Regions from separate parts of the Amycolatopsis sp. NPDC021455 genome, predicted to be linked through region 1. Evidence: riboswitches for the same ligand, from Rfam matches in the RefSeq annotation. Region 1 holds a riboswitch; the other holds the start of a gene.
The links. A riboswitch is a leader RNA that binds a small molecule or an ion and turns the genes downstream of it on or off. The one in region 1 is predicted to bind S-adenosylmethionine.
Positions count from the first base shown of each region.

Region 1 (5,078 bases):
CCAACATCAAGTCGCAGATCAAGCGCATCACGACGAACGAGAAGGCGCGTCAGCGCAACCAGGCGATCCGGTCCTCGGTGAAGACCGCGATCCGCAAGGTCCGCGAAGCCGCCGAGGCCGGCGACAAGGCCAAGGCCGTCGAGCTGCAGCGCGACGCCGCCCAGAAGCTGGACAAGGCCGTCTCGAAGGGCGTCATCCACGCCAACCAGGCCGCCAACAAGAAGTCGGCGCTGGCGAAGCGCGTCAACGCGCTCTGAGCTGCTGATCTCTGGGAAAGCCCCGGCTCCGGCCGGGGCTTTCCTCTTGTCCGGGGGCCGCGGCGGCCGGAGACCCGATCAGCGGTCGCCCTTGGCCGCGGCCACCTCGAGGACCGCGCGTTCCAGTGCGTAGCCCGGGTCCGCCGCCACGCCCTTGACCTCGGCGTTCAACCTCGCGACCACGCGCATCGCCGTGGCCAGGCCGTCGGGGTTCCAGCCGCGGGACTGGCCCTGCGCCTTGCGGATCTTCCAGGGCGGCATGCCCAGCTCGCCCGCCATCTGGTTCGGGTTGCCCCGGCCCGCGCCGGCGACCCGGGCGATGGTGCGGACCGCGTCGGCCAGGGCGTCGGCGACCAGGACGTGCGGGACGCCGAGCTGCATCGCCCACCGCAGCGACTCCAGCGCCGCCGCGCGGTCGCCGCTCACGGCCTTCTCCGCCACCGCGAAGCCGGTGACGTCGGCTCGGCCGCGGTGGTAGCGGCGGACCGCCTCCGCGTCGACGGCCCCGCCGGTGTCCGCGACCAGCTGCGTCGCCGCTGAGGACAGTTCCCGCAGGTCGGAGCCCACCGCGTCGATCAGCGCGGCGACCCCGGCCGGGTCGATCTTGCCGCCCACGCGGCGCACCTCGTGGCGCACGAACTGCTCGCGCTCGGCCGGCTTGGTCAGCTTCGGGCACTCCGTCACCTCGGCGCCGGCCTTCTTCAGCACCGCCGGGAGCGTCTTGCCCGCCTTGCTGCGGCCGCCGCCGGTGTGCACGACCACGAGCACGACCCCGTCCGCCGGGTCCTTCAGGTAGGCCGCGACGGCGTCCGCCAGCTCCTGCGAGATGTCCTGCGCCGACTCGAGGACGATCACCCGGCCCTCGCTGAACAGCGACGGGCTGACCAGTTCGGCCAGCTCGGGCGCTGTGAGATCGGACACCCGGACGCGGGTCAGCTCGGCCGTGGCGTCCATCGCGCGGGCGGCGGCCAGCGTCTCGCGGACGGCCCGCTCGATCAGCAGTTCTTCCTCCCCCAGCACGAGGTGCAGCGGGGCCGGGGCGGTGGCTTGCGCGGTCACCCGATAATCCTCCCACTTGCTGCCGGCGTGCCCCCGCTCCGGTGATGTCGAGCGGGCACCGTGGCACGGCGCGAGCGCCATGTCGTACGGTGTAGCCGAGGCAGCCGCCCCGGGTTTTCCGGTGGATGCGCACCGACAATCGAATACCGCTCATCCAGAGGGGCAGAGGGAACGGCCCGACGAAGCCCCGGCAACCGGCGTACAGCCCGTCATCCCGCGATCGCGGGGTAGCTGACGACCACGGTGCCAATTCCGGCCCGCTTCGGCGGGGCAGATGAGGAAGGAACCTCGCGATGACCGCAACCCTCGGCACGACCTCCAGCACCAAGACCCCGGACCTGGGGCCCGCCGTCGAGCTGGTGTCGAAGGAAGAGGGCCACCGGCAGCCGCTCGCTCCGGAATTCGTCTCCGCCGAAGACTTCTCGCCGCTCGAGGTCGCCTACGACTTCGGCCGCGTCCGCCGCGAGGACATCGAGGCCGGCCCCAAGAACATCTGGCGCTACAAGAAGCTCCTCCCGGTTCCCTCCAACGTCGAAGAAATCCCGAACACCGAGCCGGGCGCGACCCGGCTGATCCGTGCCGACCGCCTCGCCAAGGAGCTCGGCCTCAAGCGGGTGTGGGTCAAGGACGACACCGGCAACCCGACGCACTCCTTCAAGGACCGCGTCGTCGCCGTCGCGCTCGCCGCCGCCCGCGAGTTCGGGTTCGAGGTGCTCGCCTGTCCGTCGACCGGCAACCTGGCCAACGCGACGGCCGCCGCCGCGGCCCGCGCCGGCTGGCGGTCGGTCGTGCTGATCCCGAAGACCCTCGAGCGCGCCAAGATCCTCACCACCGCGGTGTACGACGGCGACCTCCTCGCCATCGACGGCAACTACGACGACGTCAACCGCCTCGCCACCGAGCTCGCCGGCGAGCACCCGAAGTGGGCGTTCGTCAACGTGAACGTCCGGCCGTACTACTCGGAAGGCTCGAAGACGCTGGCCTTCGAGGTCGCCGAGCAGCTCGGCTGGCGCATCCCGCCGCAGATCGTCGTGCCGATCGCCTCCGGTTCGCAGCTGACCAAGGTGGACAAGGGTTTCCGCGAGCTGGGTCAGCTCGGTCTCGTGGACGCCAGCCCCTACAAGGTGTTCGGCGCGCAGGCCACCGGCTGCTCGCCGGTGTCGGCGGCGTTCCGCGAAGGCCACGACGTGGTCCAGCCGGTGAAGCCGGACACCATCGCCCGCTCCCTGGCGATCGGCAACCCGGCCGACGGGCCGTACGTCCTCGACATCGTCAACCGCACCGGCGGCGCGATCGAGGACGTCTCCGACGAGGAGGTCGTCGAAGGCATCCGGCTGCTGGCCCGGACGGAAGGCATCTTCACCGAGACGGCCGGCGGCGTCACCGTCGCCACGGCGAAGAAGCTCGTCGAGACCGGCAAGCTGGACCCGGACGCCGAGACCGTGCTGCTCATCACCGGCGACGGCCTCAAGACCCTCGACGCGATCGAGAACCACGTGGGCCCCAAGGCGGTCCTGCCGCCGTCGGCCGCGGCCGTGAACGAGGCGCTGGGCTACTGAGACACTGGGCTACTGGCGTTCCGTCGTCAGGGGCGAGCGATCCGGCTCGCCCCTGACGGCAGGCCTCCTTTCTGGACTCCCCCGGCCGCTAGGGTCGACACCTGTTCGGTGAGTCGGCACGATCGCGGAGGTATGGGGGTATGAGGTGGGCTCGGGACACGTCCGGCGATCTCGGCGAGCACTGGATGGCCAGCGCCGAACGCGACGGTCGGGCATTGCCGGTGACGGTCGTCGCGAAGTGGCGTTGGTACAAGAGGAGCGCCCGCCGAGACCGGCTGAGGTACGGCGGTATGGAAGTCGTCGCCCTCATCGGCTCGGCCGCGATTCCAGTGGCCGCCGCCGCCCACCTCGACTCGGTGATCATTGCCGCGCTGGGCGCCCTCGTCCTGATCGCCACCGGATTCCGGACCACCTTCGGCCTGCACGAGAACTGGGTGGAACACAGCCAGGCCGGCTACGCGATCGAGCGTGAAGCCGCCTTGTTCCTCCATTCGTCATCGCCTTACGACGGCGCGGACGCGGTCCGGGTCCTGGTCGCGCGCGTTGAAGCCATCGCCGACGAGGGCGGGCAGCGATGGGCTCGACGTCAGATCAGTGTCGAACACGACCGCCAGGCCCACGAGCGCGCCGGGCGCTCCGCCGTGGAATGACCCGCGCGCTCACCGCCGGGGCGGGCCGCGTGGCTCACCCCGGCGCACGACGGCGGGACCGGCGACGACCGCGGTGTCCCCGTCCACGTCCGTGCGCGTCACGCGTGCGCCGAGCGCCGCGAGACTGTCCATTGTGGACTTGCTTGGGTGCCCGTAGGTGTTGCCCGCGCCGACGCTGACCAACGCCAGCCGCGGCGCCACCGCCGCGAGGAACGAAGGCAGCGAGTACCGCGAGCCGTGGTGAGGGACCTTCAGCACCTCCGCTTTCAGATCGCCGACGTCGGCCAGCAGGTCGGCCTGCGCGGCCAGTTCGACGTCCCCGGTCAGCAGGGCCCGCCCCGCCCGGGTTTCCGCGCGCAGCACCACCGAACTGTTGTTGATCGTGGTGCCGTCCTGCGGCCCGGCCGAGCGAGCCGGGACGTATCGCGGGCCGAGCACGTCCAGCCCGAGCCCCGGCCACGCCAGCCGTTCCCCGGGGTTCAGCTCGACCAGCGGCACCGCCTGCCGGGCGGCCTCCGCGGCGACCTGCCGCCACGCCCACCCCGGCGCGCGTCCCGGCCCGACGGCGATCCCGCCGACCGCCCGGCCGTCGAAGACCGACGCGAGCCCGCCGATGTGGTCGGCGTGCAGGTGGCTCAGCACCACCAGCGGGATCCGGTCGACGGCCAGCCGGTGCAGGCACTCGTCGACCGGCCCCGGCTCGGGCCCCGCGTCCACGACGACGGCCCGTCCCGGCTCGGCGGTCGCCAGCACGACCGCGTCACCCTGGCCGACGTCGCACTCGACCATCGCCCAGTCCCGCGGCGGCCACGCCGGCGCCAGCACCCGCACCGGGACGAACACCAGCAGCGCCACGACGGCCAGCACCGCCATCAGCACCCGCGCGCGCCAGTACCGGGCGGCCAGGACCAGCACCGCGACGACAGCGGCGGCGAGGAGGCCGCCGGCCCAGCCGCCGGGCCAGGCGACGACCGCGCCCGGGGTCCGCGCGCCGTGCCGGGCCACCGTGATCAGCCACCGGGCCTCCGGGTCGGCCAGGTGCACCAGGACCTTCCCGGCACCCGGCCACCACGGGCCGGTGACCGTCGCCAGCACGCCGAGCACCGTCGCCGGAGTCACGACCGGCGCGGCCAGGACGTTGGTCAGCACGGACACCAGGCTCACCGAGCCCGCCATGCCCGCGAGCACCGGCGCGGTCACCAGGAAGGCCGCCAGCGGGATCGCCAGCCCGTCCGCGAACCCCGGCGGGACGCCGCGGCGGACGAGCGCCCCGGCCCAGCGAGGCGCGAGCAGGACCAGCCCGGCGGTGGCGAACACCGACAACGCGAACCCGAAGTCCGTGGCCATCGCCGGATCCGCCACGACCAGCACGCCCACCGCGAACGCCAGCGCGGGTAGCGCAGAGCCCCGCCGGCCCAGTGCCAGGGCCAGCAACGCCACCGCCGCCATGACTCCCGCCCGCAGCACGCTCGGCTCCGGGCCGACCAGGACGAGGAACCCCGCCAGGCACACCCCGGCCGCCACCGCGGACAGCCGCGGCCCGAGCCTGAGCA
Region 1 is NZ_JBFACT010000086.1:922-5,999, reverse strand. Features, by position in the region: gene rpsT (30S ribosomal protein S20) at 1-257, shown strand, start outside; gene holA (DNA polymerase III subunit delta) at 336-1,316, opposite strand; SAM riboswitch class I at 1,464-1,597, shown strand; gene thrC (threonine synthase) at 1,610-2,875, shown strand; gene AB0G28_RS44135 (DUF4231 domain-containing protein) at 3,061-3,525, shown strand; gene AB0G28_RS44130 (ComEC/Rec2 family competence protein) at 3,535-5,078, opposite strand, start outside.

Region 2 (5,078 bases), on a different contig from region 1:
AGGCCTTGGGTCAGCTGGTACCCCTGGGCAGCTTCGATCTCGTCCGGGACCACTTCGACGGCCACCATCACCAGCAGCGCGAACCCCAGCGCGGCCATCGGGAACCAGGACCGCCGTGAACTCCCCATCGCCTCAGGGTATCGAGCGCGGGTTCCCCCGCAGCAAGGCGACGAAGGCGGCGGCGAACAGGATCAGCGCCGAGATCAGCACACCCGCCATGTCCGCCGAGAGCACCACGGCGACCAGGGCGAACGCGACCGCGGTGAGCAGGACGAACCGGCTGCGCTCGTAGGCGGCCAGGAGCAGCAGGCCGATCGTGGCCAGCAGCGGGCCGCGCAGCCCCTCGCCGAGCCGGAACTGCCAGGACCCGACCAGGTCGAGCAGCGGGACGGCGAGCAGCGCGCCGATCGTGCCGAGGACGAACCACCCGGTGCGGACGGGCCGCAGGGCGAGCGCGTACCAGACGGCCGTGCCGGCGAGCACCACGCCGAGCGCGACCAGCCACGCGGGCCCGGCCGGCAGGCCACTCTCCACCGTGTGGAAATCGTCCAGCGGCAACCGGAACGCCTGGCTGTACCCGGTCGTGCCGGGCGGGGCCGAGTACGGCCCGAAGAGATTCGCGGCTTCGCTTTCGGCCCGGCTGCGGCGTGCCACCAGCTGTACCGCGGCCAGTCCGATCTCGGCGAACCCCAGTAGTGCCAGTGGAAACCAGAACCGCGACCCTCTCCCCATCGGCCCAGGCTAGCGCTCAGCAGAACGGCGGCAGCTCCCGCGGGTCGCCCACCGGCGCCCAGCGGCCGTCCACCTTCGCGTACTCCCAGCGGGCGCCGCGCGCGACGATCTGCCGCAGCGCCAGGATCACCCGGTCGACGTGCTCCTCGGTGCTGCCGAGGCCGAGGCTGACGCGCACCGCCTGCTGCCCGTCGCCACCGGTGACGCCGATCAGGCGCTTGGCCGCGATGTGGGCGCAGAAGGCGCCGTCGCGGACGCCGATGCCGTACTCGGCCGACAGGACCGCGGCGAGCCAGCCCGGGTCGAAGCCGTCGACGACGAAGCTGACCGTGCCGACCCGGTCGACCGGCGCGTCGAACAACCGAAGCTCGGCGCAGCCCGGGATGCCCTCGAGACCCTTGCGCAGCCGGGCGAGCAGGGCCTGCTCGTGCGCCACGACGGCGTCCCAGCTCCGGCTCAGGGTTTCGCACGCCACGCCGAGCGCGTACACGCCGACCGTGTTGGGCGAGCCGGCTTCGTGCCGCTCCGGGCCGGAGTTCCAGACGACGGCGTCCCCGGTGACGAACTTGGTCGCCCCGCCGCCGGCGAGGTACGGGCGGGCCGCGCGCAGCCAGTCGGCACGGCCGATCAGCGCGCCCGCGCCGAAGGGCGCGTACAGCTTGTGACCGGACAGCGCGACGTAGTCGACGTCCAGCTCCCTGATCGAGATCCGGCGGTGCGGGGCGAGCTGGGCGGCGTCGAGCGCGACGCGGGCGCCGCGCTTGCGCGCCACGGCGGCGATCTCCGCCACCGGGAGCAGCTCACCGGTCACATTGGACGCTCCGGTGACGACGACCAGCCGCGGCCCTTCCGGGGCGTCCGCGAGCGCTTCGTCCACAGCGGACACCGCGGCCAGCCGGGTGCGCGGGGTCGGGATCCGCCGGACGTTCGGGCCCTGCCACGGCAGCAGCGCGGCGTGGTGCTCGGTGTCGAACACGACCACCGTGGTGTTCCGGGGCAGGCTGCGGGCGAGCAGGTTGAAGGAATCGGTGGTGTTGCGGGTGAACACCACGGTGTCGGTCCGCCGCGCGTCGACGAACCGGCGCAGGACGTCGCGGGTGCGCTCGTAGAGCTTGGTCGAGACCTGCGACGCGAAGCCGGCGCCGCGGTGGACGCTGGCGTACCACGGCAGGAACTCGTCGACGGCGGCGCGCACGACGTCGAGACAGGGGGCGCTCGCCGCGTGGTCGAGGTTGGCGTAGCCGATGTCGCCGCCGGTCACCAGCGGCACCCGCAGCGACGCCCCGGCGACAGCGGGAACGGCGGCGATTTCGAGCTGGGTGCGGTCGATGGCGAGAGTCATCGGTGCCTCCTCGGCGATCCGGGGGACCCCGGCGAGGGGCCCGCGCTTGCCCGTCGCACGGCGCGACCGGCCCGGTCCTCACCCGGGGCACCCCACCGCGGTAGGAGGGTTGCCGGCCAGCAAGCCGGGGCTTCGCGCTGGCACTCATGACCTGAGCCAGAAGGTAACCGAGAACGCGCCGGGCCGCCAACCCCCGCCTCACATTCTGAGACGGCGGTCACAGAGCGTGCTCAGCGGCCGGACTCGCCCTTCCAGCGGGCCAGGCGGCCGGCGCGGTCGACGGCGCGGAGCCGGCGTTCGGCGGCGTCGCGGACGTCACTCGTCGTGACGACCAGCAGCTGGTCGTGCTCCTGCAGCCGGCTGGTCTTCTGCGGCGTGAACCCCGCGCCGTCGCGCACGACCAGGCTGACCGTCGCCCCGACCGGCAGCCGCAGCTCGGACAGGTACACGCCGTGCATCTTCGAACCGGGCTGGATGCGGACCTGCAGCAGCTCGGCCCCCAGCTCGTCCAGCGGCGCGGAGTCGACCTCGATCTCGTGCGCCTCGGACTTCCTGGCCAGCCCGAGCTTGCGCGCGAGCGGCCCGAGCGTCGCCCCCTGCAGCAGCGTCAGCACGATGACCAGCACGAACACCGCGTCGACCAGCCGTTGCGCGCCCGGCAGGCCTTCCGACAACGGGATCATGGCGAGCACGATCGGCACCGCGCCGCGCAGGCCGGCCCACGACAGGAACGCCTGTTCCCGCCACGGCAGCCGGAACGGCAGCATCGCCAGCACGACCGAGATCGGCCGCGCCAGCAGCAGCACGACGGCGCCCGCGACCAGGCCGGGCACGATCGCGTCGAGCAGCCGGCCCGGCGAGGCGAACAGGCCGAGGAGGACGAACAGGCCGATCTGCGCCAGCCAGCCCAGTCCCTCGGCGAACGACAGCGTGTCCGACCGGTGCGGCAGCCGCGAATTGCCGAGCACGAGCGCGGCGACGTAGGTCGCGAGCAGTCCCGACGCGTGCAGCAGCTGCCCGGACGAGTACGCCACGACGCACACCGCGATCGTCGCGAGCGGGTAGAGCCCGGTCGCCGGCAGCGCGGCCCGGCGCAGCGCCATCCCGCCGAGCCGGCCGAAGCCGAGCCCGATGACCAGGCCCGCCACCAGCTCGTAGACCGCCAGCAGCGGCAGCGTCCAGTCCACAGTGGTGCCTTCGGCCAGCACCACGACGGCGATGTAGGCCGGCGCGTCGTTGATGCCCGACTCGAGTTCGAGCGCCCCGGTGAGCCGTTTGCCGATGCCCGCGGTGCGCAGCACCGAAAACACCGCGGCGGCGTCGGTGGAGGCGAGCACCGCGCCCCACAGCAGAGCCAGGCGCCAGTCGAGCCCGAGCAGCCAGTGCAGGGCCGCGCCGGTGACCGCGATGCTCACCACGACGGCCACTGTGGACAGTGCGATTCCGGCGCCCAGCGCGGGTTTCACCGCCGACCACCGGGTGGTCAGCCCGCCTTCGGCGAGGATCATGACGAGGGCGGCGAGGCCGAGCGACTGGGTCAGGCCGGGGTTGTCGAACCGGATCCCGAAGCCGGCTTCGCCCAGCAGCACGCCGATCGCGAGGTAGAGCAGCAGCGAGGGCAGGCCGAGCCGGATGGACACGCGCACGGCGAGCACGGAGGCCAGCAGCACGACGCCGCCGACGCCGAGCAACACGGGGAGCTGGTCCATGCCGCCTCCTCCCGAGTGCCGTGGGGCACTCAGAATAGTGAAGCGGCTGGGTTAACTCGTTCGTGTACCGCTGCCCCGCGCGGGGGACCCGGTGTGTTAAGGCCCACCCAGCGCGCCGAGATCGACACCCAGCGCCGCGAACGGCTTCGCGGCGGCCGGCAGGACCTTGACCGCGCGGTGCGCGTCCCGGGCGACCCAGCCGGCTTCGACCGCGCGGTCGAGCAGCGCCGCGGGCAAGGCCCCGGCGAGGTGGTCCCGGCGCTCCGTCCAATCCAGACAGTCCCGTAACAGCGCCCGCCGCCCGGCGGCGACCGGCACGCCGAGGCCGGCCAGCACCTCGCGGCCGCGGCCGGTCAGCGCGAGCCCGGCGCCCGCGTCGACCAGGCCGGTGGCCAGCATGCCGTCCCGGAGGGCGACCCCGAGCGCGCCGGCGAGGTGGTCGTAGCACGTCCGCGCGAACCCGAGCCGCTGCACCCGCAACGAGGACTTCAGCCCGGTCGCCGGTCGCTGCTCGGCGTGCTGGGCGAGGTGCTCGATCAGTTCGGCGACGCGCGGATCGGCGATCCGGACGTAGCTCGCCCGGCCCTGCTTGACCCGGGCGACGAACCCCGCGTCGGCCAGCCGCGTGACGTGCTCGCTGGCCGTGGAAAGCGCGATCCCGGCCGCCTTCGCGAGCTCACCGACCGTCCAGGCCCGCCCGTCCAGCAGGACGAGGCACATAGTGGCCCGGCTCGGGTCGGCCAGCACCGCGGCCACCTCGGCCAGCGCGATCGTCTCCATACCCCCACGCTACGGCGGCGAAGCTTCGCCCCCGCCCGAACCGACACGGAGCTTTCACGTGAAAGCTCCGCCGGCGAGGGGGTGGGGGCACTTTCACGTGAAAGCTCCCGTCCCGAGGGGGTGGGTCAGAGGGCCTTGAGGAACTTCGTGGCCAGGGCGACCGCGGGGCCCGAGTCGTTGGACTTCTCCAGGACCACGGCGAACGCGACGTGGTCGCGGTAGCCGACGAACCAGCCCGTGGCGTCCGAGCCGTCGCCGAACTGGGCGGTGCCGGTCTTGCCGAAGACGTTGCCCGCCGCCGCGGCGCCGCGGGCGGTCCCGCCGGTCACCACCGCGTGCATCAGCTTCCGCACTTCGCCGAGCACGGACGACGGCGGCGGCGAGTAGCTCTTGACCACCGTGGTCTCGACGTCGTGCCACAGCTTCGGCGTGATCGCCTTCCCGGAGGCGACGGTCGCGGCCATCACCGCGCCGCCGAGAGCGCTGACCTGGATCCGGCCCTGGCCGAACCCGTC
Region 2 is NZ_JBFACT010000038.1:62,370-67,447, forward strand. Features, by position in the region: gene AB0G28_RS32025 (hypothetical protein) at 1-128, opposite strand, end outside; gene AB0G28_RS32030 (hypothetical protein) at 133-732, opposite strand; gene AB0G28_RS32035 (aminotransferase class V-fold PLP-dependent enzyme) at 749-2,074, opposite strand; SAM riboswitch class IV at 2,112-2,226, opposite strand; gene AB0G28_RS32040 (potassium/proton antiporter) at 2,305-3,783, opposite strand; gene AB0G28_RS32045 (metalloregulator ArsR/SmtB family transcription factor) at 3,880-4,563, opposite strand; gene AB0G28_RS32050 (penicillin-binding transpeptidase domain-containing protein) at 4,689-5,078, opposite strand, start outside.
Region 2: it holds a riboswitch for S-adenosylmethionine, as region 1 does, so the genes downstream of both, AB0G28_RS32035 (aminotransferase class V-fold PLP-dependent enzyme) here and thrC (threonine synthase) in region 1, are expected to answer to the same signal.